DNA from 3 places in the Gordonia sp. PDNC005 genome. Region 2 is predicted to be linked to each of the others. Evidence: riboswitches for the same ligand, from Rfam matches in the RefSeq annotation. Region 2 holds a riboswitch; each other region holds the start of a gene.
The links. Region 2 has a riboswitch for cobalamin ahead of JVX90_RS04515 (CbtB-domain containing protein). Riboswitches for the same ligand answer to the same signal wherever they lie in the genome.

Region 1 (4,588 bases), 820 kb from region 2:
GAGCTTTCCCACTGCTCCTTGAGCGAGCGGAGCGAGTCGAAAGGCAGTGAGACCGGGACCTTTCGACTCGCAAGCTCGCTCAAGGAGCAGTGGGCAACGCTCGCTCAAAGAGCGTGGGAACTCCGGTCACAGCGAGCGAGCCGCCAGGCGAGTCCGCGAGGACTGCCGAGGAGGCGACCCGCCCCGCCGGCCGCACCGCGCACAGTGGAGACGGACAGCGGGCCACCACGACGCCGGTAGCCTGAACCACGTGGCTGAGACGAACACGACCGACGACCCGTACCTGTGGCTGGAAGACGTGACCGGGGACGAGGCGCTCGACTGGGTGCGCGCCCACAACGAGCCGACTGTCGCCGAACTGACCTCGTCCGAGCGGTTCACTCAGATGCAGTCGGACACGCTGGAGATCCTGTCGTCGGACGATCGGATCCCGTATGTGCGGCGGCGTGGCGAGTTCGTCTACAACTTCTGGGTAGACGGGACCAACCCGTACGGACTGTGGCGGCGGACGACGCTGGAGTCGTACCGTTCCGCCGAGCCCGAGTGGGACGTCTTGATCGACGTCGACGCCCTGCGGACTGCGGAGGACGAGAACTGGGTGTGGAGCGGGGCGTCGGTGCTTCGCCCCGACTACGACCGCGCGTTGATCTCGCTGTCCCGCGGCGGCGCGGATGCGACAGTGGTCCGCGAGTTCGACATCCCGTCGCGCTCGTGGGTAGACGACGGCTTCGTGCTGCCGGAGAACAAGTCGAACGTCGGCTGGATCGACCGGGACGCCGTGTACGTGGGCACCGAGTTCGGTGAGCAGCCCGACGGCGCCGGATCGTGGACGTCGTCGGGTTACCCGCGCGTGGTGAAACGGTGGACGCGCGGCACCGACCTCGCGGCGGCGACGACAGTGTTCACCGGTTCCGTCGACGACGTCGCGGTCGGAGCCTCGTTCGATCCGACGCCCGGTTTTCCGCGGCACTTCGTGTACCGGTCGACGGACTTCTACAACGCCGAGCAGTTCGAACTCCGGGACGGTGAGCTGCGCAAGGTGGACGTCCCGTCGGACGCCGACTTCTCGGTGCGGCACGACGTGATGCTGGTGACACCGAAGTCCGAGTGGACGGTCGACGGTGTGGCCCGGCCCGCCGGTTGCCTGTTGGCGTTCGACTACGAGCGCTTCCTCGACGGCGACCGCACGCATACCGTGCTGTTCACGCCGGACGCGCACACCAGCCTGGAGACGTACGCGATCACGGCGACACGGCTGATCCTGGTGACGCTGCACGACGTCGCGACCCGGCTGCAGTCGATGGAGTTCGGCACGTGGACGCCGGCAGAGCTGCCGGGCGTCCCGGATTTCGCGACGGTCGGGGTGCTCGACACCGACGCCGATCACGGCGACGAGATCTGGTTGTCGTCGAGCTCGTTCACACAGGCTCCGACGTTGCTGTACGGCGACGCCGTGTCCGGGGTGACGCCGATCAAATCGTCGCCGGAGCGGTTCGACGCGTCGAATGTGAGCACCCAGCAGTTCTTCGCGACATCGGACGACGGCACCCAGGTCCCCTACTTCGTGATCAAGCGCAACGACGTCGAGTCGGGCCCGACCCTGCTCTACGGGTACGGAGGCTTCGAAAACTCTCTGACGCCCAGCTATGCAGCGGTGGCCGCACGGAACTGGATCACGCGCGGCGGGATCTACGTGTACTCGAACATCCGCGGAGGCGGCGAGTACGGGCCGTCGTGGCACACACAAGCGGTGAAAGCCGGACGTCACCTCGTGTACGAGGACTTCTCCTCGGTGGCGCGCGATCTTGTGACACGAGGATTCACGACCCCTCAGACACTCGCTGCACAGGGCGGATCGAACGGCGGCTTGTTGATGGGCGTCATGGCGACCACGTACCCGGAGTTGTTCGGCGCGCTGGTCTGCCAGGTGCCGCTGATCGACATGCGGCGGTATCACCTCCTGTTGGCCGGCGCCTCCTGGATGGCCGAGTACGGCGACCCCGACGACCCGGCGGAGTGGGAGTTCATCTCCGAGTACTCGCCGTATCAGCGCGTTCGGTCCGACGTCGACTACCCGCAGATGCTGGTCACGACGTCGACCCGCGACGACCGTGTTCACCCCGGTCATGCCCGGAAGTTCACCGCTGCGCTCGAAGCCGCAGGCCAACCGGTCCGGTACTACGAGAACATCGAGGGAGGTCACGGCGGCGCGGCCGACAACAAGCAGGCGGCGTTCAAATCGGCCCTCGCCTACGAATTCCTCTGGCGCACCGTCGGCGCAATTGATCGCTGACCCTTTGCGCCGGGAAGAGAATGAGGTTCGGGCGGCGTGTTACGTTCATGGCGTCAACCAGCCTCGACGCGGGAAGTCGGTGTGAATCCGACGCGGTACCCGCCACTGTGACCGCTTCACGCGGCAGCCAGACCTCCGCTCGAGCTGATCTCGTCGTCGGGGCGGAGTGTCCCCGAGAGAGGCGGATGCCGTGCACCCGCATATCCGCAAGGCCACGATCGCGTGTCTGCTCGTCACCGGGTTGGCTGTCGCAGGATGTTCCGGGGCGTCGTCGAACGATGCGGGTTCCGCCCGCGATTGCATCACCGATTTCGACGCGAACACCGACTACTTCCCCGACAAGTCGACGATCTCCGATGCGTCGGGACTGGCGATCGAGTACCACAAGTCGTACCAGGTGGTGACGGTCAAGGAACCGTCACCGGGCGCGCAGCCCGTGTCGTACGTGCTGGTTCGCTGCGGTGCACCCGCGCCGAGGCTCGACGGCGCTCTCACGGATGCGCCGCAGGTGCAGGTGCCGATCCGCACCATGTATTCGGGTTCCACTACACACCTGCCCGCGATGGCGGCGCTGGGCGCCGCCGACACGGTGACCGGCGTGAGCTCCACGGACTACGTGTCCACCCCCGAGATCCGCGCGCGGATCGACGACGGCGACGTGGTCCAGTACGCCGACGCGGGTGTGCCGAACGTCGAGAAGGTGATTGCTGGGCAGCCCGACGTCTTGGTGTCCGACGGCAACGAGGACCCGTCGTACGCGAAACTCCGGCAGGCGGGTGTCCCGGTCCTCGCCAACGCCGACTGGCTCGAGGCGAGTCCCCTCGGCCGGGCCGAGTGGATCAAGTTCTTCGCCGCACTGACCGGCACCGAGACGAAGGCCGCCGACGCCTTCGACACCATCAAGTCGGAGTACACGACGGTGCAGCAGAAGACGGCGAACGCACCGAGGACCGACGTCCTGCTCGGCGGCATCGAGAACGGCGCGTGGACGCTCGCCGCTGGCGGCAACTACTTCGGACGGCTCGTGCGTGACGCCGGCGGCGACTACCCGTGGGCATCGGACCAGTCGACGGGCTCACTCCGCCTCTCGATCGAGTCCGTCATCGACAAGTCTCGTAACGCCGATGCATGGCTCCTCTCTGACATGACCGTCGCGTCACTCCCAGATTTGTACAAGCAAGACGAGCGGTACCGGGTGTTCGCACAGCCCGCCGAGCGTGCGTGGAACGCGACGAAAGCGATGAGCGCGACGGGCGGGAACGACTACTGGGAGCGCGGCGTCCTCCGCCCGGACCTCGTACTCGCCGACCTCGCGGCGATCCTGCATCCCGATCTCTTCCCCGACCACAGATTCACGTTCTACCTTCAGCTCCCACAGCGGTGACGACTCCCGTCGTCGTCGAGACCGTGAAGGCTCGCAGCGCCGCCGGAACCTGGGCGGGGCTGATCGTCTTAGCCGTGGTGACAGTGTTGGTGACGGCCGCGATCGGCGCGGTGATGATGCCGCTGTCCGACGTCGTGCACGTGTTGACCGGCGGCACGGCGTCGGATGCGGGCCACGATGCGATTCTGCGTCTGGTCCGACTGCCTCGGATCGCGACGTCGGCAATCGCCGGCGCCGCTCTCGGCGTCGCAGGCTTGCAGATGCAGACACTGTTCCGCAACGCGCTCGCCGACCCGTACATCCTCGGCGCCAATTCGGGTGCGAGTCTCGGCGTGGCGATCGTCGCTCTCGCAGGTGGCGCGGGCGGACCGGCGTTTGTCGGTGTCCTCGCCGGATGGGGGCGTCTGGGCATCGTGTTGGCCGCCGCAGCGGGGGCGGCGGCAGTGCTCGGCGTGATTCTGCTGATGGCCGTGTGGGTCCGCAACGCCGTCACGCTCCTGCTGATCGGCGTGATGCTCGGCTCGGTGACCGGCGCGCTCGTCGCGGTCCTCATCGTCTACGCCGATCCCACCTCGGTCCAGAAGTACATGATCTGGGGGCTCGGAACGTTCTCGTCCACGTCGTGGAGCGACATCCAGGTGGCGGCGCCGATCGTGGCCGTGACGATTCTGATCGTGTTCTTCACCGTCCGACCATTGAACGCCCTACTTCTCGGGGAGGGTTACGCCCGCTCGATGGGTGTTGATCTCCGCGTCGCCCGAACCGTCACTCTGCTGTCGGCGGCCCTCCTCACCGGTGTGGTGACGGCGTTCTGCGGGCCCGTCGGATTTCTCGGCCTGGTGATTCCGCACCTTGTCCGAGGGCTGCTCCGGACCTCCGATCACCGCTCGTTGATCCCGGGGTGCGCGCTT
Region 2 (4,588 bases):
CCGCGGCGGGCAGTGAGGACGCCGGTTGACCGGTCGTAGTCGACTCGTGGGCGGAGTTCGGCGAACTCGTCCGACGGGTAGCGGCCGGAGATGAGGTCGAGCACCGCGTCGTACACGTCGCGAGTGAGGCTCTTGTACGGCATCGCACGGCGGACAGTCGCGAACCAGTCGTCGACGCTCACGTCGCCTGCGGCGGTCGCGGCGATCGTCTGCTGCGCGAGAATGTCGAGCGGGTTCGTCGGCACGGCGAGAGACTCGATCTGTCCGCGGACCATCCTGTCGACGGTGACCGTGCAGTGGATCAGGTCGGTCCGATGCTTTGGGTACAGCACACCCTTGCTGATCTCGCCGACCTGGTGGCCGGCGCGGCCGATGCGCTGCAGGCCGGACGCCACGGACGGAGGCGCCTCCACCTGGACGACAAGATCAACTGCGCCCATGTCGATGCCCAGCTCCAGGGAACTCGTCGCCACGACGCAGCGGAGACGGCCCGACTTGAGGTCGTCCTCGATGGCCGCACGCTGGTCCTTGCTGACTGAGCCATGGTGCGCCCGAGCGAGTACAGGTGACGCTCCGCGGGTGGAGCCGGACGTCGACACCATCGACGGCATCCCGCCCGGGACCTGGGGATTCGTCGCGTCGAGGTCCACGGGGTCGCCCGCTCGTTCCACGGCGATCTCGTTGAGGCGAGCCGTCAGTCGTTCGGCCAGGCGTCGAGAGTTCGCGAACACGATCGTCGACCTGTTGCGTTCGATCTCGTCGACGATCGACTCCTCGATGAACGGCCACAGCGATCCGGCAGTGGGGGAGAACGCGTCGTCCAAGCCGTCGAGATCACCGGCGGAGGGCGGAGCCGGGATATTGGTCATGTCGTCGACGGGAACTTCGACGCGCAGTTCGAACGTCTTCGCGGCGGGCGGCTTGACGATCGTGCACGGAGCGGACCCGGACAGGAACTCGGCGACCCGCTCCTCCGGGCGGACTGTGGCCGACAGCCCGATTCGCTGTGCGCGGGAGGAGAGCAGGTCGTCGAGTCGTTCCAGCGACAGTGCGAGATGTGTCCCGCGTTTGGTGGATGCGACCGCATGCACTTCGTCGATGATCACCGTCTGCACCGACGTGAGTGTCTCGCGAGCCGATGATGTCAGCATCAGGTACAGCGACTCGGGTGTGGTGATCAGGATGTCCGGGGGTGTTCGCTGCAGAGCGCGTCGATCGGCTGTCGGTGTGTCGCCGGACCGAACGCCGACTGTGACGTGCGGTGGTTCGACGCCCATTCGAGCCGCGGTGTGTGCGATGCCCGTCAGCGGGGCCGCGAGGTTGCGTTCGACGTCCACGCCGAGCGCCTTCAGCGGTGAGATGTACAAGACGCTCACTCCCGGTCGGGGAGAGCCGGAAGCCTGCGTGAGCGAGTCGATGGCCCACAGGAACGCGGCGAGGGTCTTGCCGGAGCCGGTGGGTGCGATGACAAGGGTGTCGTCGCCTTTCGAGATGGAGTCCCATGCTCCGAGTTGCACGGGCGTCGGCGCGGCGAAAGCGCCGGTGAACCACTCACGGGTCGCCGGCTGCATGCGCTGAAGAACAGCTGCGCGTGTGGCCACGACTCCATTGAATCCCATGCCTCCGACAGTTCCGCGTCCGAGGCGCGGTACGCTGCCGAAATCCCGGTGCGGGAATTCGGTGAGAATCCGAAGCGGTCGCGCCACTGTGAGCCGAACCCGTCAGGGGACGGCGAGCCAGGTAACGCCCCGGGTGTGCATATCCACTGGGCGGACGCGAGATCCGCAGGACAGGAATAGATTCTCATGACCGTTTCATCGGTACAGACGGCGCCGCGAGCACTCGCGATCCCGGACCTCTCGGCGGCCTCGGCCGCGCTCACCCTCACCGCCACGGTGCTGGTCGCATCGCTTGCGTACTACTTCCTCGGCTACGACCAGGGCGCCGTCTCCGTCTTCGGCAGCGACACCCACGTCCACGAGTTCGTGCACGACGCACGTCATTTCCTCGGCTTCCCCTGCCACTGATCAACTGACAGGGAGAACAAGAGAAAATGGAACGCACTTTCATCGGTGCCGGATTGCTCAGCGGTCTGGTCGCCGGAATCGTCAGCTTCATCTTTGCGCGGATCTTCATCGAACCGCGGGTAACCGAGGCCATCGACTACGAGGACATTCGATCCCACGCGGAATCCGAACTCGCAGGCGGAGCGCACGACCACGGTCACGAACTGTTCAGTCGCTCCGTGCAGGAGAACATCGGAGCGGGAGTCGGCACGGTCGTCTTCGCGGTAGCGATCGGCGCGCTGTTCGCTGTCGCATTCACGGTGGCGTGGGCGATCATCGGCCGACGCAGGCCGGAGGCCGACCCGCGCACCCTCGCAGCGTCACTCGGTGGCGTCGCGTTCGTCGCGGTGATCGGCGTGCCCTTCTTCGTGTATCCCCCCAACCCGCCTGCGGTCGGCGAGGAGGACACCATCGGCGCCAGATCCGGTGCGTACTTGACGTTGACACTGGTCTCGATCGTTCTCGCGGTCGCCGCGGTCGTGCTCGCGATCTGGCTGTCAGATCGGATCGGAGGACTGTGGGCCGGTGCGTCGGCGGCGGTCGCCTATCTGGTCGGCGTCACGATCACCAGCGCTCTGCTCCCGAGCTTCCACGAGGTTCCCGGACCCGTCATGGACGGGGAGCGCATCGTTGCGCCCGGCTTTCCCGGGCAGGTGATCGCGGACTATCGCGTGTACGCCATCGCCCATCAAGTGCTGCTCTGGGTTGTTCTGACCGTCGTGTTCGTGGGTCTCGTCGGACTGATGATGCGACGAACAGCACTGGCGCGGCGTACGGAGTCAGTGCCTGCCTGATGGCGCTCACCGTGGTCGTCGCCGGCCGGACCGCACCCAACCGTGCGGTCCGGTTCGGTGGTGAGCACACCCCGATCGACGCCCGAGGCCTTCGGGACGTCGAACGTCTCGACGTCGCACTAGTCGACAACGTGCGAGTGGGACCGGAGACGTCGGTCCGCGAGACGGCACAAGTGCTGGGCATCGGCGTCGAGCCGGACCTGTCGTTGGCCACCGTAGACCTCGGACGCTGGTTCGGTCTCGAACCGCAAGACGTGCCGGTCGACGAGTTGGAGGCGTGGTTCACCGACCCGGATTCCCGTCCCCACGGCGGCGAGACGATCACCGAGTTCGTGAACCGGATAGTCTCCGCGACAAGGGGATTCGACGGGCTCGTCGTCGTGGCGTCGCCGGTCGCGCAGGCGCTCGCGGCTGATTCGCCCGGCGAGTACTTCCAGGTCTCGATCCGGCCGGGATCGGTGTTCACCACAGCGACGGCTCGCCCCGCAGGACCGTCCGACCGAGACGCCGCTGCCAGTCGCGGTTGAGCCACAGTTCCACGATCTCGGGTTTGGTCCCCGCCTGTCCGGCCCAGCGGTGAATGAGGTTCGAGTATCTCGCGTAGCTGCGCACCGAGAACTGCGAGGCGCCTGCGCCGACCATCCAGCCGTAGCGAACCAGGCTCGCCGCCGAGTAGGTGTCGAGCAGTTGTGGGCGGTCAGGGCCAGGACCGTGGATCGCCCATCCGTACAAGGACATCAGCGAGTGGCCGACACCCGGTGCGACAGGCCAACCGGACCAGTTGCGGAATGCGCCGGTCTCGACGAGTGTCGGCACTCTCTCACAAGCGTCGAGTGCTCGAACGATCATGTCGAACGGACGCGTGGTGTCGTGCGGGTCTCGGACGTCGGGAAATCGCCGGAGGCCCCCGCGGCCGCTGTGCGACTGCAGCCACGCGGCGCACAGGTACAGCCGATTGAGCATCGGCTCCGGGCCGAGGTTCAGGCGGGTGCTCGTCGCCTCGAGGTCGCCGCGTCTGATGTGCCCGATGCCTGATTCGATCTGCTCGCCGTCGGCATCGGTCGCGTACACCCGGGCGGGGATGCGGAGGCTCGCAAGCCGGTTGTTCCACCGGTCGAGATCAACCGTTGTGTAGTCGTCCAGCACCGCTTCGGCATATGGCTGGTGATGAGACCAGAGGACGCAGTCCTTCGGCACCACCAGCATCTCGTCACCTCGATTCATGCCGCGAGCATCGCACACACGTACGACAATCTTTGTCGTCAGTCGGCAGGGAAGGACGCGGCGATCGTGTTGATCAGGGCACGGTAGCGGCCGCCGTCGTCGGAGAGGGTTTTTCCGCTGCCGATCACGGCGACGGCCAGCTCGCGTTGCGGGTCGGCCCACATCGCGACATGAGTGAGTCCGGTGTGCCCGAACGCCTCGGGCGCGCGGCGGCCGAACGGGCCGAAGTAGTGCGAGCCCAACATGAATCCGGTGCCCCACCGCAAAGGTGATCCGGACGTCGCGACGTCGGGTCGCAGCACTCTCCGCTGACGGCGGGCGCGCGCCACGGTCGCCGGCCGCAGCACACCTTCTCCGTCGCGCAGCAGCATCTCCGCGAATCGGGACAGCTCGCGTGCCGTCGACACTCCACTCGACGACGGAACGGCACTGGTCAGGAAGTCAGGGGAGTTGGATGCGGCGATGGTGTCGGCCAAGGTGCGTCCGGTGGACAGCCGAAACGCC
Region 3 (4,588 bases), 800 kb from region 2:
TGGCGCAGGACTCGATCGATGCAATCATCGCGGGCGTGTGCGCCGATGATCCGCGCGGCAAGGCTGTGCGCCGCTCGGACGCGGTGATCGCCCTGCTCACCGGAAAGGTGTTCGCCTGCCAGTGCGACCACGACGACTGCCCGTCGCGTGCGGGCGTCGATGTTGCGGCGCGTCTGGCGACTGTCGTGCTGCATGTGGTGGCTCGGCGGGAGTCTCTGACCGGGGAGTCCGATATCCCCGCCTACCTGGATGGGTTCGGGCCGATCACTGCCGAGCATGCTCGCGACATCGCCGCCGACACCGATACCGTAGTTCGCGATCTCGACGTCACCGATCTGCTCGGCGGAGCGTCGCAAGCGTCGAACGGGTACCGGCCGACCGCGGCGTGCGACGCCCTCGTGCGGGCGGTGCACGGCAGGTGCACCCACCCGGGGTGCGATATGCCCGCCTACCGGTGCGATCTGGATCATGTCGCGGAGTACAACCATGACGACCCGGCCGTGGGTGGTCCGACGTGTCCGTGCAACCTCAATCCGAAGTGCCGGTTCCACCACGGTTTGAAGACGTTTGTCGACGGCTGGCTCGACGATCAGATAGTCGACGCAAACGGAGTCATCTGGACCGAGACCACCACCCCCGAAGGGATCACCGTCCGGTCCCGGGCGTTGAACCACTGGCTGCTGCCCGAACTGGGGCTCCTCCCGTGCGTGCACGACGATGCCCCGACAACCTCGCGGCCGGCTGCCGAGTCGGATCCGGGGCGCCCGCGGACGCCCACCGACGCCAAACACCGGTACCGCATGCGGATGCGGGCCTACAACCGCCGCAAACGGGAACGACTGGCCAGCACGTCGAGCGCAGTCGAGACGCCCCCGTTCTGACCGGACGCGGTTGGGGTTCGGTTCGTCGACGCAGTCTCGACTGCGCTCGACAAACGAGAGCGCTCGGCAAACGACAGGGCGCGACAGGAGGAGCTAGTCGACACGTCGAAGGGTGCCGTCGGCGGTTGCGAGGACACGGACATGGGTCCGAGCCGGAGATCCGCAGCCACGATCACATCCAATCCAGTGTTCGTGCGGCGGTGCGTCGGCGTCCGGGTCGAGGTCCGCGACGTGCTCGCGTACTGCGGCACGGACATCGGCGGCCGACTTCGCACAGCCGGGTGATCCCGTGCATGCGGTGAGCGTGGTCCACGGCGATCGGGAGTCGAATATGAAACCTAGGGGAGCGAGCACTCGAACGACGGTCTCGGCGACGGCCTCGTCGAGGTCGCCGATCAGGATCTCGCGTTCGGTCGTGACCGACACCGGGACGCCGATCGCTGCCGCGTAGCGCGCCTGTTCGGCGGTGAGGCTGCCGAACGGCACAACCGCGCCGAGCATCACGCGGCCGTCGGCCTGGTCGAACCATCCGACACGCGGTTCGGGATGGCGTGGCGCCGGGAGAGACTCCTCGGCCGATGCTCCGAGGGTGGCGAACAACGTGGCGCGACCGTCCTCGTCGAGATCGGAGATCCGCCACGCGCCGTCGGCGACGTCGAGGAACGCCCGAGCCACAGCGACCATCCGATCGGGAAGGTCGTGCAGCGGTACCGGTCCGACGACGTGTGAGCCGCCGATCACGACAAGAGCGTGGTCCGAGTCGACCGCGACACCCGCGACGTCCGTCGTCCTGGCGAGGACGTCGCCGCGGCCGTCGTCTAAGCCGAACCAGAACCGCCCCGACAGCGACGACGACCAGTCGGCGGCCACCAAGGCGTCGACGAGTGCATCCGCGAGAGGCCTCAGGTCCGCGAGCCCGCCGACCCGGCCGCTGAACGGAGAGACGATCACGTTGCGGACTCTGTCGTGGTCGGAGTCCGACGCGAGACCTGCCGCGATCACGGCCTCTGCGAACGCCACGACATCCTTCTCGGCGATGCCCCTGACCTGGAGGTTTCCGCGAACTGTCAGTTCTATGCTGCCGTCTCCGAACTCGTCAGCCGCCAGCGCGACGGCGTCGAGAGCACCGGGAGTGATCACGCCGCCGGGCACCCGGATACGGGCCAGGGCGCCGTCAGCGGCCTGGTGGGTCCGGAAGACGCCGGGGCAGCGGTCTGCGGGAATGCTCACCCGTTCAGCCTAGTGCTCACTTCGGGTGACTACGATGAGCGTCGAACTCGATGTGGAAGCCGGTGCGAAACCGGCGCGGTCGCGCCACTGTGAGGAGCCGGTGTTCAAACGCCGTTCCGAGCCAGACCCACGTCGTCAGGCCGAGAAGCCTCGGCCGTCCCCACGATGCCGGGCGCGTATTCCCGGCGAGGAGTACGCCGTGATCACGCTGTTGTCCACGTCCGACACCGATCTGCGCACCGCCGCGACCTGCGGGGCGGACTACCGAGTCGCGAACCCGAGCCGCATCCTGCTCGACGAGATCCCCGCTCTCATCGACGGCGCCGATCTTGTCGTCGTCAGAATCCTGGGCGGACGCCGTGCATGGGAAGAGGGACTCGACGCGGTCCTCGCTCAGCAGGTGCCGGTGATCGTCCTCTCCGGTGAACTCAACCCCGACCCGGATCTGATGGCGATGTCGACCGTTCCGACAGGCGTCGCCGCCCAGGCCCACAGTTACTTCGTCGCGGGCGGTCACGCGAACCTCGCCGCCGTGCACAACTTCCTGTCCGACACCGTGCTGCTCACCGGCCTCGGATTCGCTCCGCCCGTCGAGACTCCCTCCTGGGGAATCCTGGAACGCACACCGTCCGGCTCATCGAGCGAGTCTTCCGGCTCATCGAGCGCAGTCGAGATGCGGGTCGGCGTCCTGTACTACCGGGCCCAGCATCTCGCTGGAAACACCGAGTACGTCGACACCCTGTGCACGGCGATCCAGAGTCACGGAGCGGACGCGCAAGCTGTCTTCTGCGCGTCCCTGCGGGCAGCCGACGACGATCTGATCGCCCATCTCGGCGCCTTCGACGCGTTGATCGTGACCGTGCTCGCTGCCGGCGGCACGACACCGGCCACCGCGGGCGCAGGCGGCGACGACGAAGCATGGAACGTCGAACGTCTCGCAGCCCTGGACATTCCGATCCTGCAAGGGCTGTGCCTCACGTCGTCCCGCGACGATTGGGCGTCGCAAGACGACGGGGTGTCGCCGCTCGACGTCGCGAGCCAGGTCGCAGTGCCCGAGTTCGACGGCCGCATCATCACAGTGCCGTTCTCGTTCAAAGAGTTCGACGACAATGGACTGCCGTTCTACGCGCCCGACCCCGAGCGCTGCGCACGTGTCGCAGGCATCGCCGTCCGGCACGCTCGGCTGCGTCACCTTCCCGCGTCTGAGCGCCGTATCGCGCTTCTGCTGTCGGCCTACCCGACGAAGCATGCACGAATCGGCAACGCTGTCGGCCTCGACACCCCCCGCAGCCTTGTTCACCTGCTGAGGGCGCTCGGCGACGCCGGTTACCTGGTCGCCGACGACGTGCCGGGTCTCGGTGCGACCCCGGATGCTGACGATCCGGATGCACTTATGCACGCGTTGATCGACGCCGGAGGCCAGGACGCCGACTGGCTGACGGAGGACGCGCTGGCTGCGAATCCGATCCGAGTCGGGGCGGCCGACTACACACGCTGGTTCCAGACCCTGCCAGAAGGTCTCCGCGGAGCGGTCATCGAACACTGGGGTCCGCCGCCCGGCGAGCTCTTCGTCGACAGGTCGGCGAATCCGGAGGGCGACATAGTGATCGCCGCGATGACGTTCGGGAACATCGTCCTGCTGGTGCAGCCGCCCCGCGGCTTCGGCGAGAATCCCGTCGCGATTTACCACGACCCGGACCTGCCGCCGAGTCACCACTACCTGGCGAGCTACCGTTGGCTCGCATCTCGGGCCGACACCGACGGGTGGGGTTTCGGCGCCGACGCCGTTGTCCACGTCGGCAAACACGGCAACCTGGAATGGCTGCCCGGCAAGACCCTCGGCATGTCGGCGGACTGCGGCACCGATGCCGCGCTGGGTGACCTCCCACTGATCTACCCTTTCCTGGTCAACGACCCCGGCGAGGGCACTCAGGCGAAGCGTCGGGCGCACGCCGTGCTCGTCGACCATCTGATTCCGCCGATGGCCCGCGCCGAGTCGTACGGCGACATCTCCCGACTCGAACAGCTCCTCGACGAACACGCGAACATCTCCGCACTCGATCCGGGCAAGCTGCCGGCGATTCGACAGCAGATCTGGACCCTCCTGACCGCCGCGAAGATGGACGCCGACCTCGGCCTCGCGGAGCGCCCGGAGGAAGACGTGTTCGACGACATGCTCCTGCACGTCGACGGATGGCTCTGCGAGATCAAGGACGCCGCGATCCGCGACGGTCTCCACGTGCTCGGTCAGGCGCCTGACGCCGAGACCGAAGTGGACCTCGTCCTCGCCATGCTCCGGGCCCGCCAGCTGTGGGGTGGTTCGCAGAGCCTCCCGGGTCTGCGCGAAGCACTCGGTCTGGTCGAGAACGACTCGTCACGAGGTGACGTCGATCGTGTGGAGCAGATCGCTCGCGACCTCGTGTCGGCATGTGCAGCGGGCGACTGGTCTGTTGAGACCGTCACCGCGGCATCAGTCG

Region 1: linked by a shared signal. The riboswitch ahead of JVX90_RS00745 (ABC transporter substrate-binding protein) and the one ahead of JVX90_RS04515 (CbtB-domain containing protein) in region 2 are both predicted to bind cobalamin.
Region 3: linked by a shared signal. The riboswitch ahead of cobN (cobaltochelatase subunit CobN) and the one ahead of JVX90_RS04515 (CbtB-domain containing protein) in region 2 are both predicted to bind cobalamin.

What each region holds. Positions count from the first base shown of each region.
Region 1 is NZ_CP070351.1:126,281-130,868, reverse strand. Features, by position in the region: gene JVX90_RS00750 (prolyl oligopeptidase family serine peptidase) at 251-2,293, shown strand; cobalamin riboswitch at 2,306-2,451, shown strand; gene JVX90_RS00745 (ABC transporter substrate-binding protein) at 2,484-3,677, shown strand; gene JVX90_RS00740 (iron ABC transporter permease) at 3,674-4,588, shown strand, end outside.
Region 2 is NZ_CP070351.1:943,419-948,006, forward strand. Features, by position in the region: gene JVX90_RS04510 (ATP-dependent helicase) at 1-1,571, opposite strand, end outside; cobalamin riboswitch at 1,630-1,766, shown strand; gene JVX90_RS04515 (CbtB-domain containing protein) at 1,806-2,027, shown strand; gene JVX90_RS04520 (CbtA family protein) at 2,054-2,860, shown strand; gene JVX90_RS04525 (histidine phosphatase family protein) at 2,860-3,387, shown strand; gene JVX90_RS04530 (hypothetical protein) at 3,323-4,084, opposite strand; gene JVX90_RS04535 (serine hydrolase domain-containing protein) at 4,123-4,588, opposite strand, start outside.
Region 3 is NZ_CP070351.1:1,740,686-1,745,273, forward strand. Features, by position in the region: gene JVX90_RS08260 (HNH endonuclease signature motif containing protein) at 1-881, shown strand, start outside; gene cobG (precorrin-3B synthase) at 975-2,111, opposite strand; cobalamin riboswitch at 2,127-2,263, shown strand; gene cobN (cobaltochelatase subunit CobN) at 2,311-4,588, shown strand, end outside.